Regions from separate parts of the Streptomyces sp. NPDC051567 genome, predicted to be linked through region 2. Evidence: riboswitches for the same ligand, from Rfam matches in the RefSeq annotation. Region 2 holds a riboswitch; the other holds the start of a gene.
The links. Region 2 has a riboswitch for thiamine pyrophosphate ahead of thiO (glycine oxidase ThiO). Riboswitches for the same ligand answer to the same signal wherever they lie in the genome.

Region 1 (7,109 bases), on a different contig from region 2:
GGGGCCGAGGGCGCCTGGGTCGCCATGGCCCTGACCGCGCTGGCGGTCCTGGTCTGGCGGATGACCGAACCGCCGGAGGACTACCTCAAGGACGTCACGGCGGGCGTCTTCGCCGCCTTTTACGTGCCGTTCCTGGCCACCTTCGTCACCCTGCTGCTCACCGCGGACGACGGTGCGCAGCGGGTCATCACCTTCCTGGTCCTGACCGTGGTCAGCGACACCGGGGCGTACGCGGTCGGCTGGCGCTTCGGCAAGCACAAGCTCGCGCCGCGCATCAGCCCCGGCAAGACCCGTGAGGGGCTGTTCGGGGCGATCGCCTTCGCGATGGTGGCCGGCGCGCTGTGCATGGAGTTCCTGATCGACGGCGGCTCCTGGTGGCAGGGCCTGCTGCTGGGGCTCGCGGTCGCGGTCAGCGCCACGCTGGGCGACCTCGGCGAGTCGATGATCAAGCGGGACCTGGGGATCAAGGACATGGGCACCCTGCTGCCGGGCCACGGCGGCATCATGGACCGGCTGGACTCCCTGCTGCCGACGGCGCCCGTGGTGTGGCTGCTGCTGGCGGCCTTCGTCGGCACCGGTTGACCCGGGCGGGTTATCCTGAAAAGCGCGTCACCCGTCGGTGGCGCGCTTTTCCCGTGTTTCGGGGTGGACCCGTGAGGTCTCCCGGCACCGCTCGTGCCGTCGACAACGCTCCGCCGATGCGGAGCCCGCCCGCACCGGGCTCGTAATACTGAGGAGTACCGCTCATGGCCCCCGTTCCGGGAGAGCTCACCTTCGTCGCCCCCCGCGGAGCCAAGAAGCCCCCGCGGCACCTCGCCGACCTCACCCCCGAGGAGCGCCGTGAGGCCGTCGCGGCGATCGGTGAGAAGCCGTTCCGGGCCAAGCAGCTCTCGCAGCACTACTTCGCCCGGTACACGCACGACCCGGCCGAGTGGACCGACATCCCCGCAGGTTCCCGGGAGAAGCTCCAGCAGGAGCTGCTGCCGGACCTGATGAACGTCCTGCGGCACATCAGCTGCGACAACGACACCACGCGCAAGACCCTGTGGAAGCTGCACGACGGCACGCTCGTCGAGTCCGTGCTGATGCGCTACCCCGACCGGGTCACCATGTGCATCTCCTCGCAGGCGGGCTGCGGGATGAACTGTCCCTTCTGCGCCACCGGCCAGGCGGGTCTGGACCGCAACCTGTCCACCGCCGAGATCGTGCACCAGATCGTCGACGGCATGCGCGCGCTGCGCGACGGCGAGGTCCCCGGCGGCCCGGCCCGGCTCTCCAACATCGTCTTCATGGGCATGGGCGAGCCGCTGGCCAACTACAAGCGGGTCGTCGGCGCCATCCGCCGGCTGACCGACCCGGCCCCCGACGGCCTGGGCCTCTCCCAGCGCGGCATCACCGTCTCCACCGTCGGCCTGGTCCCGGCCATGCTCCGCTTCGCGGACGAGGGCTTCAAGTGCCGTCTCGCCGTCTCCCTGCACGCCCCGGACGACGAGCTGCGCGACACCCTCGTGCCCGTCAACACCCGCTGGAACGTCCGCGAGGTCCTCGACGCGGCCTGGGAGTACGCCGAGAAGTCCGGCCGCCGGATCTCCATCGAGTACGCCCTGATCCGCGACATCAACGACCAGGCGTGGCGCGGCGACCTGCTCGGCAAGCTCCTCAAGGGCAAGCGGGTGCACGTCAACCTGATCCCGCTGAACCCGACGCCCGGCTCGAAGTGGACCGCCTCGCGGCCCGAGGACGAGAAGGCGTTCGTCGAGGCCATCGCCCGCCACGGCGTGCCGGTGACCGTCCGTGACACCCGGGGGCAGGAGATCGACGGCGCTTGCGGTCAGCTGGCGGCGTCTGAGCGGTAATTCCGGTCCGGACCGATCGGATTCGGCCGCACGGTACGCTGTGCCCGAACAAATTTCATATTCCGACAGGGGAGCGCCACAGCGCTGAGAGTGCGGTAAGTCATCCGCAGACCCTCTGAACCTCGCCCCGGTCATGCGGGGTAGGAAGTTCGGTCACCACTCAAGCTGTTGTTGCGCCCTGCCCTGCCTCCGTTCGCGCGGAGCGCGGGGCGGGGCCGCGTCTTCTCCTGGTCAGCCCAGGAGGAATTCACAGTGAGCACCACCAAGAAGTTCACGGGCGCGCTGCTCGCGACCGCGCTGGGTGTCACCACGCTCGGCGCCTGCGGGAGCGGGGAGAAGAAGGCCGCGGAGACCGGCGGGGCGGCGAAGCCCGAGGCCGTCACGCTCGTCTCCCACGACTCCTTCGACGTGAGCGACACGGTCCTCAAGGAGTTCGAGCAGCAGAGCGGCTACACCGTGAAGGTGCTGAAGTCCGGTGACGCCGGCACGGCGCTGAACCAGGAGATCCTCACCAAGGGCTCCCCGCGCGGCGACGTCTTCTTCGGCGTGGACAACACGCTGCTCTCGCGCGCCCTCGACAACGGTGTCTTCGTCCCCTACGAGGCCAAGGGCCTGGGCGAGGTGAAGCCGGAGTACGTGCTCGACCAGCAGCACCGCGTCACCCCGGTCGACTCCGGTGACGTCTGCGTCAACTACGACAAGCAGTACTTCGCCGACAAGAAGCTCGCCCCGCCGCAGACGCTGGACGACCTGATCAAGCCCGAGTACAAGAACCTGCTGGTCACCGAGAACCCGGCGACCTCCTCGCCCGGCCTCGGCTTCCTGCTCGCCTCGGTCGGCAAGTACGGCGAGGAGGGATGGAAGGAGTACTGGGGCAAGCTCAGGGCCAACGGCGTCGAGGTCGTCGACGGCTGGGAGCAGGCGTACAACGGGCGCTTCTCCGGTTCCGCGGGCGGCAAGAAGGCCAAGGGGGACCGTCCGCTGGTCGTCTCCTACGCCTCCAGCCCGCCGGTCGAGGTGCTGTACGCGGACCCGCAGCCGGCCGAGGCGCCGACCGGGGTCGCCACCGGCACCTGCTTCCGCCAGATCGAGTTCGCGGGCCTGCTGAAGGGCGCGAAGAACGAGGAGGGCGGCAAGGCGCTCCTCGACTTCCTGATCGGCAAGAAGTTCCAGGAGGACCTGCCGCTCAAGATGTTCGTGAACCCGGTGGTCAAGAACGCCGTCCTGCCGGAACTCTTCACCCAGCACGGCGTGGTCGTGGAGAAGCCGGAGAACGTCGCTCCGCAGACCATCGCCGAGAACCGCGAGCAGTGGGTCAAGGCATGGACCTCGCTCGTCGTGAAGTGAGCGGTACGGGGGGACCGGACGCGGCGGCGGAGGGCCCCGCGTCCGGTCCCCGGCCCCGCGCCTGCCCCGGCTCCCGCCCCGGCCCCGGCTCCCGGTCCGGTTTCGGCTTCGGCTTCGGCGGAGGTTTTGGTGCGGCGGGCGGCGGGCGGCGGGCGACCGCGGTGCGGCTCGCCCTGATGGCCGTGCCCCTCGCCTTCTTCGGGCTGTTCTTCGCCTACCCCGTCGCCGCGATCGTCGGCCGCGGGCTCACGACGGAGAGCGGCTGGCGGTTCGGCCGGATCGGCGAGGTGCTGGCCCGGCCCGACATCGCCGGCGTGCTCTGGTTCACCACCTGGCAGGCGCTCGCCTCCACGGCGCTCACGCTCCTGGTCGCACTCCCCGGCGCGTACGTCTTCGCGCGCTTGGAGTTCCCCGGCAGACAGGTGCTGCGGGCGGTGGTGACCGTCCCGTTCGTCCTGCCCACCGTGGTCGTCGGCACGGCCTTCCTGGCCCTGGTCGGGCGGGGCGGGCTGCTGGACGACCTGTGGGGGGTCCGGCTGGACACCACCGTCTGGGCGATCCTGCTCGCGCACGTCTTCTTCAACTACGCGGTCGTCGTACGGACGGTCGGCGGGCTGTGGGCACAGCTGGACCCGCGCCAGGAGGAGGCCGCCCGGGTCCTGGGCGCGGGGCGGTTCGCGGCCTGGCGCCGGGTGACGCTGCCCGCGCTGGCCCCGGCGGTGGCCGCCGCCACCCTGATGGTCTTCCTCTTCACCTTCACCTCCTTCGGCGTCGTGCAGATCCTGGGCGGACCGGCGTACTCCACCCTGGAGGTGGAGGTCTACCGGCAGACCGCGCAGTTCCTGGACCTGCCGACGGCCGCCGTGCTGACGATGGTGCAGTTCGCGGCGGTCGGCGCGATCCTCGGCGTGCACGCCTGGACCGTGCGCAAACGGGAGACCGCGCTACGGCTCGTGGACCCGGCGCGCACGGCGCACGCGCCGCGCGGCGCCGGACAGCGCACGCTGCTCGGCGCGGTGCTGCTGTCGGTGGCGCTGCTGATCGTCCTGCCGCTGGGGGTGCTGGTGGAACGGTCCTTCGACGCCCCCGGCGGATACGGCCTCGGCTTCTACCGGGCACTGCAGGACGCGGGCGCCGGCGGCGGGACGTTCCTGGTGCCGCCGCTGGAGGCGATCGGGAACTCCCTGCGGTACGCGCTGGTCGCGACCGCCCTCGCCCTGGTGATCGGAGGGCTCGCGGCGGCGGCGCTGACCCGGCGCGGGGGCCGCTTCGCGCGCGGGTTCGACGCGCTGCTGATGCTCCCGCTCGGGGTGTCCGCCGTCACCGTGGGCTTCGGCTTCCTGATCACCCTGGACGAGCCGCCGCTGGACCTGCGGACCTCGTGGGTCCTGGTCCCGCTGGCGCAGGCGCTGGTGGGCGTGCCGTTCGTCGTCCGGACCATGCTGCCGGTGCTGCGGGCCGTGGACGGGCGGCTGCGGGAGGCGGCGGCCGTGCTCGGCGCGTCCCCGCTGCGGGCGTGGCGGGAGGTGGACCTGCCGCTGGTGCGGCGGGCCCTGCTGGTCGCGGCCGGGTTCGCCTTCGCGGTCTCGCTGGGGGAGTTCGGCGCGACCGTCTTCATCGCGCGGCCGGACGAGCCGACGCTGCCGGTGGCCGTGGCACGGCTGCTGGGGCGGGCCGGTGAGCTGAACTACGGGCAGGCGATGGCCCTGAGCACGATTCTGATGCTGGTGTGCGCGGTGTCCCTGCTGGTGCTGGAGCGGCTGCGACCCGACAAGACCTCGGGAGAATTCTGATGACACTGCTCCGGCTGGAAGGGGTCTCGGTCCGCTTCGGCGGGCGCGCGGGCGAGGGCGTGGACGTCCTGGACCGTGTGGACCTCACGGTCGCCGCGCACGAGACCGTGTGCGTCCTGGGGCCGAGCGGCAGCGGGAAGTCCACGCTGCTGCGGGTCGTCGCCGGGCTCCAGCCCGTCTCGGACGGCCGGGTGCTGCTGGACGGCGTGGACCAGGCGCGCGTGCCCGTGCACCGGCGCGGGGTGGGCCTGATGTTCCAGGACCACCAGCTCTTCCCGCACGGGGACGTGGCCGGGAACGTCGCCTTCGGACTGCGGATGCGGGGCTCCGCGCGGGCGTCGTACAGGGACCGGGTCGCGGAGCTGCTGGAGCTGGTCGGGCTTCCCGGGGCCGGGGGCCGGGCGGTGGCCTCGCTCTCCGGCGGCGAGCAGCAGCGGGTGGCGCTGGCCCGGGCGCTGGCGCCCTCGCCGCGGCTGCTGATGCTGGACGAACCGCTGGGGCAACTGGACCGGAGGCTGCGGGAGCGGCTGGTGGTGGAGTTGCGGGAGCTGTTCTCCCGGCTGGGCACCACGGTGCTGGCCGTCACCCACGACCAGGGCGAGGCGTTCGCGCTGGCCGACCGGGTGGTGGTGATGCGCGGCGGGCGGATCGCGCAGGCCGGCACCCCGCTGGAGGTGTGGCAGCGGCCGGCCTCGGAGTTCGTGGCGCGGTTCCTGGGCTTCGAGAACGTGGTCCCGGCGCGGGTGTCGAGGGGCGTCGCGGTCACCCCGTGGGGCGGGGTCCCGGTGCCGGCCGGCTCCCCCGAGGGGGAGCAGCGGGTCCTGATCCGGCCCGCCGGGGTGGTGCTCGGGACGGCCGGCCTGGCCTGCGAGGTGGTGGCCCGCACCTTCCGCGGCAGCCATGTCGCGCTGCGGCTGCGCCCGGAGTCGGGGCCGGTGCTGGAGGCGGAGTGCGCCCCGGCCGGGGCCCCCTCCCGGGGGGACCGCGTCGCGGTGGCCTTCGCCCCGGCCGAGGTGGTCGTCCTCCCGGCGGCCTGAGCCGCCCGGTGCCGCGGCCGGTGGACCTTTCCGGTCGTGGCACCGGCACCGGTGTCAGCACCGGGCCCGGCCGGGCCTACGTCGAGGACAGGGCCGCCCCGTCCGCCGGAACCGGGTCGGGGTCCGGGCCGGGGTCGGGTCCGGGTGGTCCGGCGGCCTCGTGCTTGCCGTACCAGGCCACGGCGACGGCGCCCGCCACCGCCAGGACGAAGCCCAGCACCGCCAGCCAGGCCAGCCCCGGGCGGGAGGCGTCGCCCAGCAGCAGGACACCGATCGCGCCCGGCAGGACCGTCTCGCCGACGACCAGGGCGGCGGTCGCGCCGTTCACCGAGCCGATCTGGAGGGCGACGGTGTGGAGGTACATGCCGCCGCTCCCGGCCAGCAGGATGGCGTAGAGCGCCGGGTCGGCGAGGAGGGTGGGGAGGTGGAAGGGTTCGACGCCGTCCAGGATGCGGACGCCGACACCCAGCGCGCCGAAGCCCAGGCCCGAGAGCAGGCCCGCCAGGATCGCGGCCCGGCCGCCGAGGAGACGGACGGCCACGGTGCCGCCCACGATCAGCAGGACGGTGATGCCCAGCAGCCACCAGTGCGTGGACATCGGGGCGTGGTGGCCGCCCTCGTGGCCCGCGGCCGTCGCCAGCAGCACCAGAGCCGCGCAGACGACCCCGATCGAGGTCCACTCCTTGCGCGTCAGCCGGATGCCCAGCATCTTCACGCTCAGCACGGCGGTGACCACCAGGTTGGCGCTGATCACGGTCTGGGAGAGGAAGAGCGGCAGCATCCGGGCGGCCAGCGCGCCCAGCCCGAAGCCCACGAAGTCCAGGATCGTGCCGACGATGAACTCCCAGGTCATCGCCGCCTTGGCGGTGGACGACAGGTTGGGGCCGCCGTGCGCGGTCACCCCGGCGGAGGGTGGGGACATCCGGGCCGCGCGGCGCGAGCCCACGGCTTGCAGCACGGACCCCGTCCCGTAGCAGATGGATGCCGCGACAGCGGTCAGCAGGCCAATGAGCACCAAGGGCTCCGTTCACGTCCGGCAGGTGTGCGTACCTCTGCCAGACGTGTGAACCGGCCGC
Region 2 (7,109 bases):
CACCGGGTCGTCGTTGGTGTACGGCAGGACCGTGAACCCCTCGTCCACCAGGGTCTCGGCGGCGTCCAGCAGCTCGACGCCGTCGGGGAGCAGGGTCCGCTCGTCCGCGACGACCTCCAGCTTGATCCAGTCCGTGCCCAGGGCCTCCCGGGCCAGCCGGGCGGTCAGGACGGCCTCGCCCGCCGTGAAGCAGCCCGCCGTGTTGGGCAGGACCGCGATGCCCAGGCGGTCCAGGACCGACAGGACCGAGCCCTGGACGGTCGGGTCCAGGCGGCGCATGGCCACCGTGGTCAGTTCGGTGCCGGAGGCGGTCAGGGCGCGTTCCAGCACGTCCAGGCTGGGGGCCCCGCCCGTCCCCATGATCAGGCGGGAGGAGAAGGTCCGGCCGCCGAGGGTGAGGAGGTCCTCGTCCGGGGTGGTCACGGTCAGCCCCCCTGGACGGCGGTGAGGATCTCGACGCGGTCGCCCTCGCCCACGGGGGTGAGCCGCCACCGGCCGCGCGGGACCACCGTCTCGTTGAGCGCGGCGGCGACCCCGGCCGGGGCGGCGGTCAGGGTGGCGACCACCACGTCGAGCGTGGTGCCGGCCGCGATCTCGCGCGGCTCGCCGTTGACGGAGATGGTCATGCGTACGACTCCTGACGCGTGGTGGCCTTGGGGGCGGAGAACCGCAGCGGGGTGAACGGGCGCGCGATCGCGGGCAGCTCGCCGGTGGTCAGCAGCTCGGCCATGACCTCGCCGGTGAGCGGGGCCAGCAGCACCCCGTTGCGGTAGTGCCCGGTGGCCAGGTGCAGGCCGGGCAGTGCGGTCGGGCCGAGCAGCGGGGCGTTGTCGGGCGAGCCGGGCCGCAGTCCGGCCAGGGTCTCGGTGAGCGGGAGTTCGGTGATGCCGGGGACCAGCTCGTGGGCGTCGCGCAGGAGTTCGTAGACCCCGCCGGCGGTGACCGTGGTGTCCCAGCCGAGCTCCTCGCTGGTGGCGCCGACGACGAGTTCGCCGTTCTCGCGGGGCACCAGGTAGACGTGGCTGCCGCGCACGACGGCCCGTACGGTCCGCGACAGGAACGGCGCGTACGCGGCCGGCACCGTGAGCCGCAGCACCTGCCCCTTCACCGGCCGGACGGGGGCCACCGCCTCCGGCGGCACCCCGGCCAGCCGGCCGCTGAGCGAGCCCGCCGCCAGGACGACCTGGTCCGCGCGCAGCCGGGTGCCGTCGTCGAGCAGGACGCCCGCCGCCCGGTCGGCGGTGACCAGGAGCCGTTCGGCGCCCGCCCGGCGCAGCTCCACGCCGGAGTGGGCGCAGGCGGCCAGCAGGGCGGCGGCGAGCCGGCGCGGGTCCACCTGGTGGTCGCCGTCGACGCGCAGGCCGCCCCGGACGCCCGGGGCCAGCATCGGTTCCAGGCGGCGGCACTCGCGGCCGGTGAGCCACTGGGACTCCAGGCCGCAGCGGCGCTGGAGGGCGTGGAGTTCGCGCAGGTGGAGCCGGTCGTCGGCGTCGAGGGCGACGGAGAGGGTGCCGCAGGCGCGGTAGCCGATGTCGCTCCCGCCGCCGGCCTCGGCGAGTTCGGCGGCGAAGCGCGGGTAGCGGGCGGCGGAGTCGAGGCCCAGGGCGAGCAGGGCCTCCTCGCCGTAGTGCAGTTCGGTGACGGGGGCGAGCATCCCGGCCGCGACGCGGGCGGCGCCCCCGCCGGGCGCCGGATCGGCGAGCACGGTCCGCAGCCCGGCCCGGGCCGCCCGCCAGGCGGTGACGAGACCGATGATCCCGCCCCCGACGACGAGCACGTCGGACCCGGTTCTCCGTGAGGCGTGCATGGGCGTCCAGCCCCTCCCTTCGCCGGCATGACCCGGATCAGGTTCGTACGGTCGGAGGCCGTCCAGCCTCCCTCTCAGCCCGGTGCGCCCGGACTCCCGCGATAGGTACGGTGGCCAGACTAACCCCGCCGTGGACGGCGGGTAAGGCTGGTCCTGTTCCTGACGGACCATCAGGCAGCGAGTCGGACAGTGAGGGTGGCCGGGTGACCGAGCAGACGGAACGGACCAGCGGCGGCACGGGAGCGGGGCCGGGCGGCGTGGTCGTCGTCGGCGCCGGCCTGGCCGGCGTGCAGACCGCGGTGGCCCTGCGGGAACAGGGGTGGACCGGCCCCGTCACCCTGCTGGGCGCCGAACCCCACCAGCCCTACGACCGGCCCCCGCTCTCCAAGGCGGTCCTCCTCGGCAAGGCCGAGGACTCCGCCTTCGACGTGGACTTCGAGGCGCTCGGCATCACCCTGCGGCTCGGCACCGAGGTCACCGGCCTGCGGGCCGCCGAACACCTCCTGGACACCGGCGCGGGACCCGTCCCGTACGAGGTCCTCGTCCTGGCCACCGGCGCCGAACCGCTGACCCTGCCCGGCACCGAAGGCGTCCCGGGCGTCCACCTGCTGCGCACCCTGGACGACGCCGCCCGGCTCCGGCCGGTCCTGGCCACCGCCCCCGCCGTCGTGGTCGTCGGCGCGGGCTGGATCGGCGCGGAGTTCGCCACCGCCGCGCGCGAGGCGGGCCGCGCCGTGACGGTGGTCGAGGCCGCGGACCGGGTCCTGGCCGGGGCGCTGCCCGCCGAGGCCACCGAACCGATGGCGCGCTGGTACGCCGAGGCGGGCGCCCGCCTGCTCACCGGGGCGAAGGTCGCCCGGGTCGAGGAGGGCCGGGTGCTGCTGGCGGACGGCCGGGAACTGCCCGCCGACGCGGTCGTCGTCGGCATCGGCGCCCGCCCGGCCACCGGATGGCTCGCGGGAACCGGCGTGGAACGGGGCCCCGACGGCTCGGTCACCGCCGACGCCCACCTGCGGACCTCCCTGCCCGGCGTGTACGCGGTCGGCGACTGCGCCTCCTTCCCCTCGGCCCGCTACGGCACCCGGCTCCTGGTCCACCACTGGGACAACGCCCTCCAGGGACCCCGGACGGTCGCCGCCAACATCGTCGCGGGCGGCCCGGAGCGCGCCTACGACCCGGTCCCGTACTTCTGGTCGGAGCAGTTCGGCCGGTTCGTGCAGTACGCGGGCCACCACGGCGGGGCCGACACCCTGATCCGGCGGGGCGACCCGGCCGGCCCGTCCTGGTCGGTGTGCTGGCTGAAGGAGGGCGCGCTCGTCGCCGTCCTCGCCGTGGGCCGCCCCCGCGACCTGGCCCAGGGCCGCAAGCTCATCGAGACGGGCGCCGCCCTGGACCCGGCCGGGGTCGCCGACCCCGGCACCCCCCTGAAATCGGCCACCCTGCGACCCGCCCCCTGACCCGCGTCCCGGTCCGCGCTCCGGTCCGTACGGGCCCGGCGCGCGGCCCCCGGCACCCGGACGGGGCGGCCCGGGTACCGGGGGCCGGTCCGAGATGGCAGGCTTGTCCCCGTGACCGAGATTGACGCAAAGATCGAAGCCCTTGTCCCCGACTGGATGTACCTCCCCGACATCGCGGAGGCGCTCGACATCGAGGTGACCAGGGTCCGCCAGATGGTCAAGGAAGGGCAGCTCCTCGCCGTCCGCCGGGGCGAGAACCGCTCCCTCCAGGTACCGGCCCCCTTCATCGACGGAGACAAGGTCGTCAAGGGCCTCGTCGGACTGCTCACCGTCCTGCGCGACGACGGCTTCTCCGACGGGGAGATCCTGGAGTGGCTCTTCACCTCCGACCCGACCCTGCCCGGCACCCCCGCCGAGGCGCTGAGTGAGAATCGCGGCACGGAGGTGAAGCGCCGCGCTCAGGCGCTCGCCCTGTGACCTGATCCGCTTCACCGCGGTGGGGGGGGGGGCCGGCCCCCCCCCCCCCCCCCCCCCCCGGGGGGCCCCGGGCCCCCCCCCCCCCCCCCCCCCCCCCCCCCCCCCCCCCCCCCGCCACGGGGGTTTGCCCATGTCCGCGACCGACGCCCGCGCCCAGCTGTCCGACGCCCGGCTCTACCTGTGCACGGACGCCCGCAAGCGCCAGGGCGACCTGCCCGAGTTCCTCGACGCCGTCCTGGACGGCGGAGTGGACGTGATCCAGCTCCGCGACAAGGGGCTGGAGGCCGCCGAGGAACTCGAACACCTGCGGCTCTTCGCCGACGCCGCCCGCCGCCACGGCCGCCTCCTCGCCGTCAACGACCGCGCCGACGTGGCCCACGCCGCCGGCGCCGACGTCCTCCACCTCGGCCAGGGCGACCTCCCCGTCCCCGCCGCCCGCGCCCTCCTCGGCCCGGACCCGCTCATCGGCCGCTCCTGCCACACCGCCTCCGAGGTCGACGCCGCCACCGCCGAGCCCGGCGTGGACTACTTCTGCGTCGGCCCCTGCTGGCCCACCCCCACCAAGCCCGGCCGCCCCGCCCCCGGCCTCGCACTCGTCCGCCGCACGGCCGCCCTGGCGCCCCGGCGGCCCTGGTTCGCCATCGGCGGCATCGACAGCACGAATCTGGACGAGGTGCTGGACGCCGGGGCCACCCGGATCGTCGTCGTCCGCGCCCTCACCGAGGCCACCGACCCCGGCGCCGCCGCCGCGGACCTGGCCGCCCGGGTCCGGGCCCGCACCGCCGGATAGGCGCCCGCACCATCGGGCCGGTGTCCAAAAAGATGTCCAAGGAATGGACTCGGCTTCGGCGTCCGCCCAGCCGCGTCTAACCTGCCCGTATGGCCCTCGGAACCGCTTCCACCTGGACGGATCGTGCACACACGGTCCGTGACCTGCTCACGGCCGGACGCTCGTACTCCTTCGAGTTCTGGGCCCCGAAGACGGAGAAGGGCGAGCGCAACCTCTGGAACGCGCTGCGCCGCGTCGAGGCGGTGGCCCCCAGCTTCGTCTCCGTCACCTACGGAGCCGGCGGCTCCACCCGGGGCGGCACCGTCCGCGCCACCCAGCAGATCGCCGCCGACACCACGCTCACCCCCGTCGCGCACCTCACCGCCGTGGACCACTCCATCGCCGAACTGCGCCACGTCATCGGCCAGTTCGCCGACGCGGGCATCCGCAACATGCTCGCCCTGCGCGGGGACCCGCCGGGCGACCCCATGGGCCCCTGGGTGGCCCACCCCGAGGGCGTACGGTACGCCGCCGACCTGGTCCGCCTCCTCAAGGAGTCCGGCGACTTCTGCGTAGGCGTCGCGGCCTTCCCCGAGATGCACCCGCGCTCGGCGGACTGGGACACGGACATCCGGCACTTCGTGGACAAGTGCCGCGCGGGCGCCGACTACGCGATCACCCAGATGTTCTTCGAACCGGAGACCTACCTGCGGCTGCGCGACCGTGTCGCCCAGGCGGGCTGCGAGACCCCGATCATCCCCGAAGTCATGCCCGTTGTGGGCATCAAGCAGCTCGACCGGCTGCCCCAGCTCAGCACCGCGGTCTTCCCGCCGGACGTGAAAGAGCGGATGCTCGCGGTCAAGGACGATCCGGCCGCTGTACGCTCCATTGGCATCGAGTTCGCCACGGAGTTCTGCGCGCGGCTGCTGTCCGAGGGTGTCCCGGGGCTGCACTTCATCACGCTGAACAACTCCACGGCGACGCTCGAAATCTACGAGAACCTGGGCCTGCACCAACGGGCCTGACCGGCCGGCCCCCTTCCCCGGGCGGTCGGCCGCACCGAGAGGGGCCCCGCATGGGTATGACGGTCCTCTACATCGCGTTCGGCTTCGTCGCGCTGTGGCTGCTTGCCGAGGTCCTGATGCAGTACAAGGCCCGGCTCCGCTGGCGCCTGCTCGCCTTCACCGGCTTCCTCGGCGTGGTCGCCGGGGTGGTCCTGCCGTCGGTCCCGGTCATCGTCGCCGGCGCGGTCGCCTTCGCCGTGGGCCAGATCCTGGTGACGCTCTCCTTCCGCAAGGGCTTCGAGGCCGGCTGGGCGCTGCGCCGCGGCGGGGCTCCCGTACGCCGCAGCGGTCGCCGCCGCTCCGGGGGCACCCGCCCGGAGCCGACCCTGCGGGTGACGCCGGTGGAGTACGGGTCCGAGAGCGCGGCAGGGGCCGCCGGGGCCGCCGCCGGGCCGTTCCCGCAGGACGGCCCCCACCACCCGGACCGGGACTTCGCCCCCGCCCCCGCGGGCGGGAACCACCCGCCCGTGCCCGGAGTGGAACAGACCGCGGCCTTCCGCTCGCCCTTCGCCCCGGACGAGCCGGACGCCCACCAGTACGCCGCCCCGCACGACCCGCAGACGCCGGACGGCTACGCCTACGGCGACGGCTACCCGGCGGACGGCCGGCAGGTCTACGCCGCCTACTCGGACCCGTACATCGGCACCGGCGGCGGCCCGCTCCAGCCGGACGCCGGGTACGCCCCCTACGACGACTACCCCGCCTACCCGGACGCCGGCCACCCGGCCTACCCCGACTACGCGCCCTACGGCGGCCCGTACCCCGGCCAGACCCCGGCGCAGTACGCCATGGACACCCCGCCCGGCGGGGTCTGGGTCCCGCAGCAGCGGGCCAACGACCAGACGGCGCAGCCCTACCCGGCCCCGGCGGCCGGGGAGGACCCGGACCGGCCGCCGCAGGACCACCCGCACCAGGGCACGGGCGACCACGGGCAGCACCGCTACTGAGACCCCGCTACGGAGACCCCGCTCCCGGGGCACCGCTCCCGGGGCACGGCCACGGAGGCCGCCGCCGGGTCACCGGGAGCCGCGGAACCCGGCGCCCTCCACGATCAGCCCGGCCACCAGGGCCCCGGTCATCCCGGCGTGCGCCAGCCCGCCGCCGGGATGGGCCCAGCCGCCCGCCAGGTAGAGCCCCGGCAGGGCGGTGGTGTTCGCCGGGTGGAGCAGCCGGCCCCCGGCCCCCGCGAGGGCGGGCGCGGGCACTGCGCCACCGGCCGCCCCGGTCGCCGCCTCCACATCGGCCGGGGTCCGCACCTCCTGCCACAGCAGCCGCTCCCGCAGCCCCGGTACGGCCCGTGCGGCGAGATCCAGCAGCTCCGCCGGCCCGGGAGCCGCTCCCGTGCCCGCAGGGCCGCAGACGGCGCTCACGGTGACCGCCTCGTGGTCCGCGTCGGGCCGCCCGGCCGGGTCGTCGGGGCGGACCACGGTGACCTGCGCGCCGGGGGAGTGGACCAGGGTGCGGTGCACGGCGTCCCCGGGGCGGGCGCCGCGCAGCGCCAGCAGGAGCGTGATTCGCCCGGCCACGTCCTGGCC

Region 1: it holds a riboswitch for thiamine pyrophosphate, as region 2 does, so the genes downstream of both, ACIA5F_RS17650 (thiamine ABC transporter substrate binding subunit) here and thiO (glycine oxidase ThiO) in region 2, are expected to answer to the same signal.

Annotation. Positions count from the first base shown of each region.
Region 1 covers NZ_JBITDK010000014.1:84,519-91,627, reverse strand. The annotation lists gene ACIA5F_RS17660 (phosphatidate cytidylyltransferase) at 1-582, shown strand, start outside; gene rlmN (23S rRNA (adenine(2503)-C(2))-methyltransferase RlmN) at 747-1,856, shown strand; TPP riboswitch at 1,914-2,021, shown strand; gene ACIA5F_RS17650 (thiamine ABC transporter substrate binding subunit) at 2,109-3,203, shown strand; gene ACIA5F_RS17645 (ABC transporter permease) at 3,380-4,996, shown strand; gene ACIA5F_RS17640 (ABC transporter ATP-binding protein) at 4,996-6,033, shown strand; gene ACIA5F_RS17635 (hypothetical protein) at 6,110-7,048, opposite strand.
Region 2 covers NZ_JBITDK010000009.1:220,924-228,032, reverse strand. The annotation lists gene ACIA5F_RS13765 (thiazole synthase) at 1-423, opposite strand, end outside; gene thiS (sulfur carrier protein ThiS) at 426-626, opposite strand; gene thiO (glycine oxidase ThiO) at 623-1,807, opposite strand; TPP riboswitch at 1,805-1,917, opposite strand; gene ACIA5F_RS13750 (NAD(P)/FAD-dependent oxidoreductase) at 2,011-3,264, shown strand; gene ACIA5F_RS13745 (Rv2175c family DNA-binding protein) at 3,376-3,741, shown strand; gene thiE (thiamine phosphate synthase) at 3,872-4,531, shown strand; gene metF (methylenetetrahydrofolate reductase [NAD(P)H]) at 4,621-5,535, shown strand; gene ACIA5F_RS13730 (hypothetical protein) at 5,586-6,521, shown strand; gene ACIA5F_RS13725 (phytoene desaturase family protein) at 6,591-7,109, opposite strand, start outside.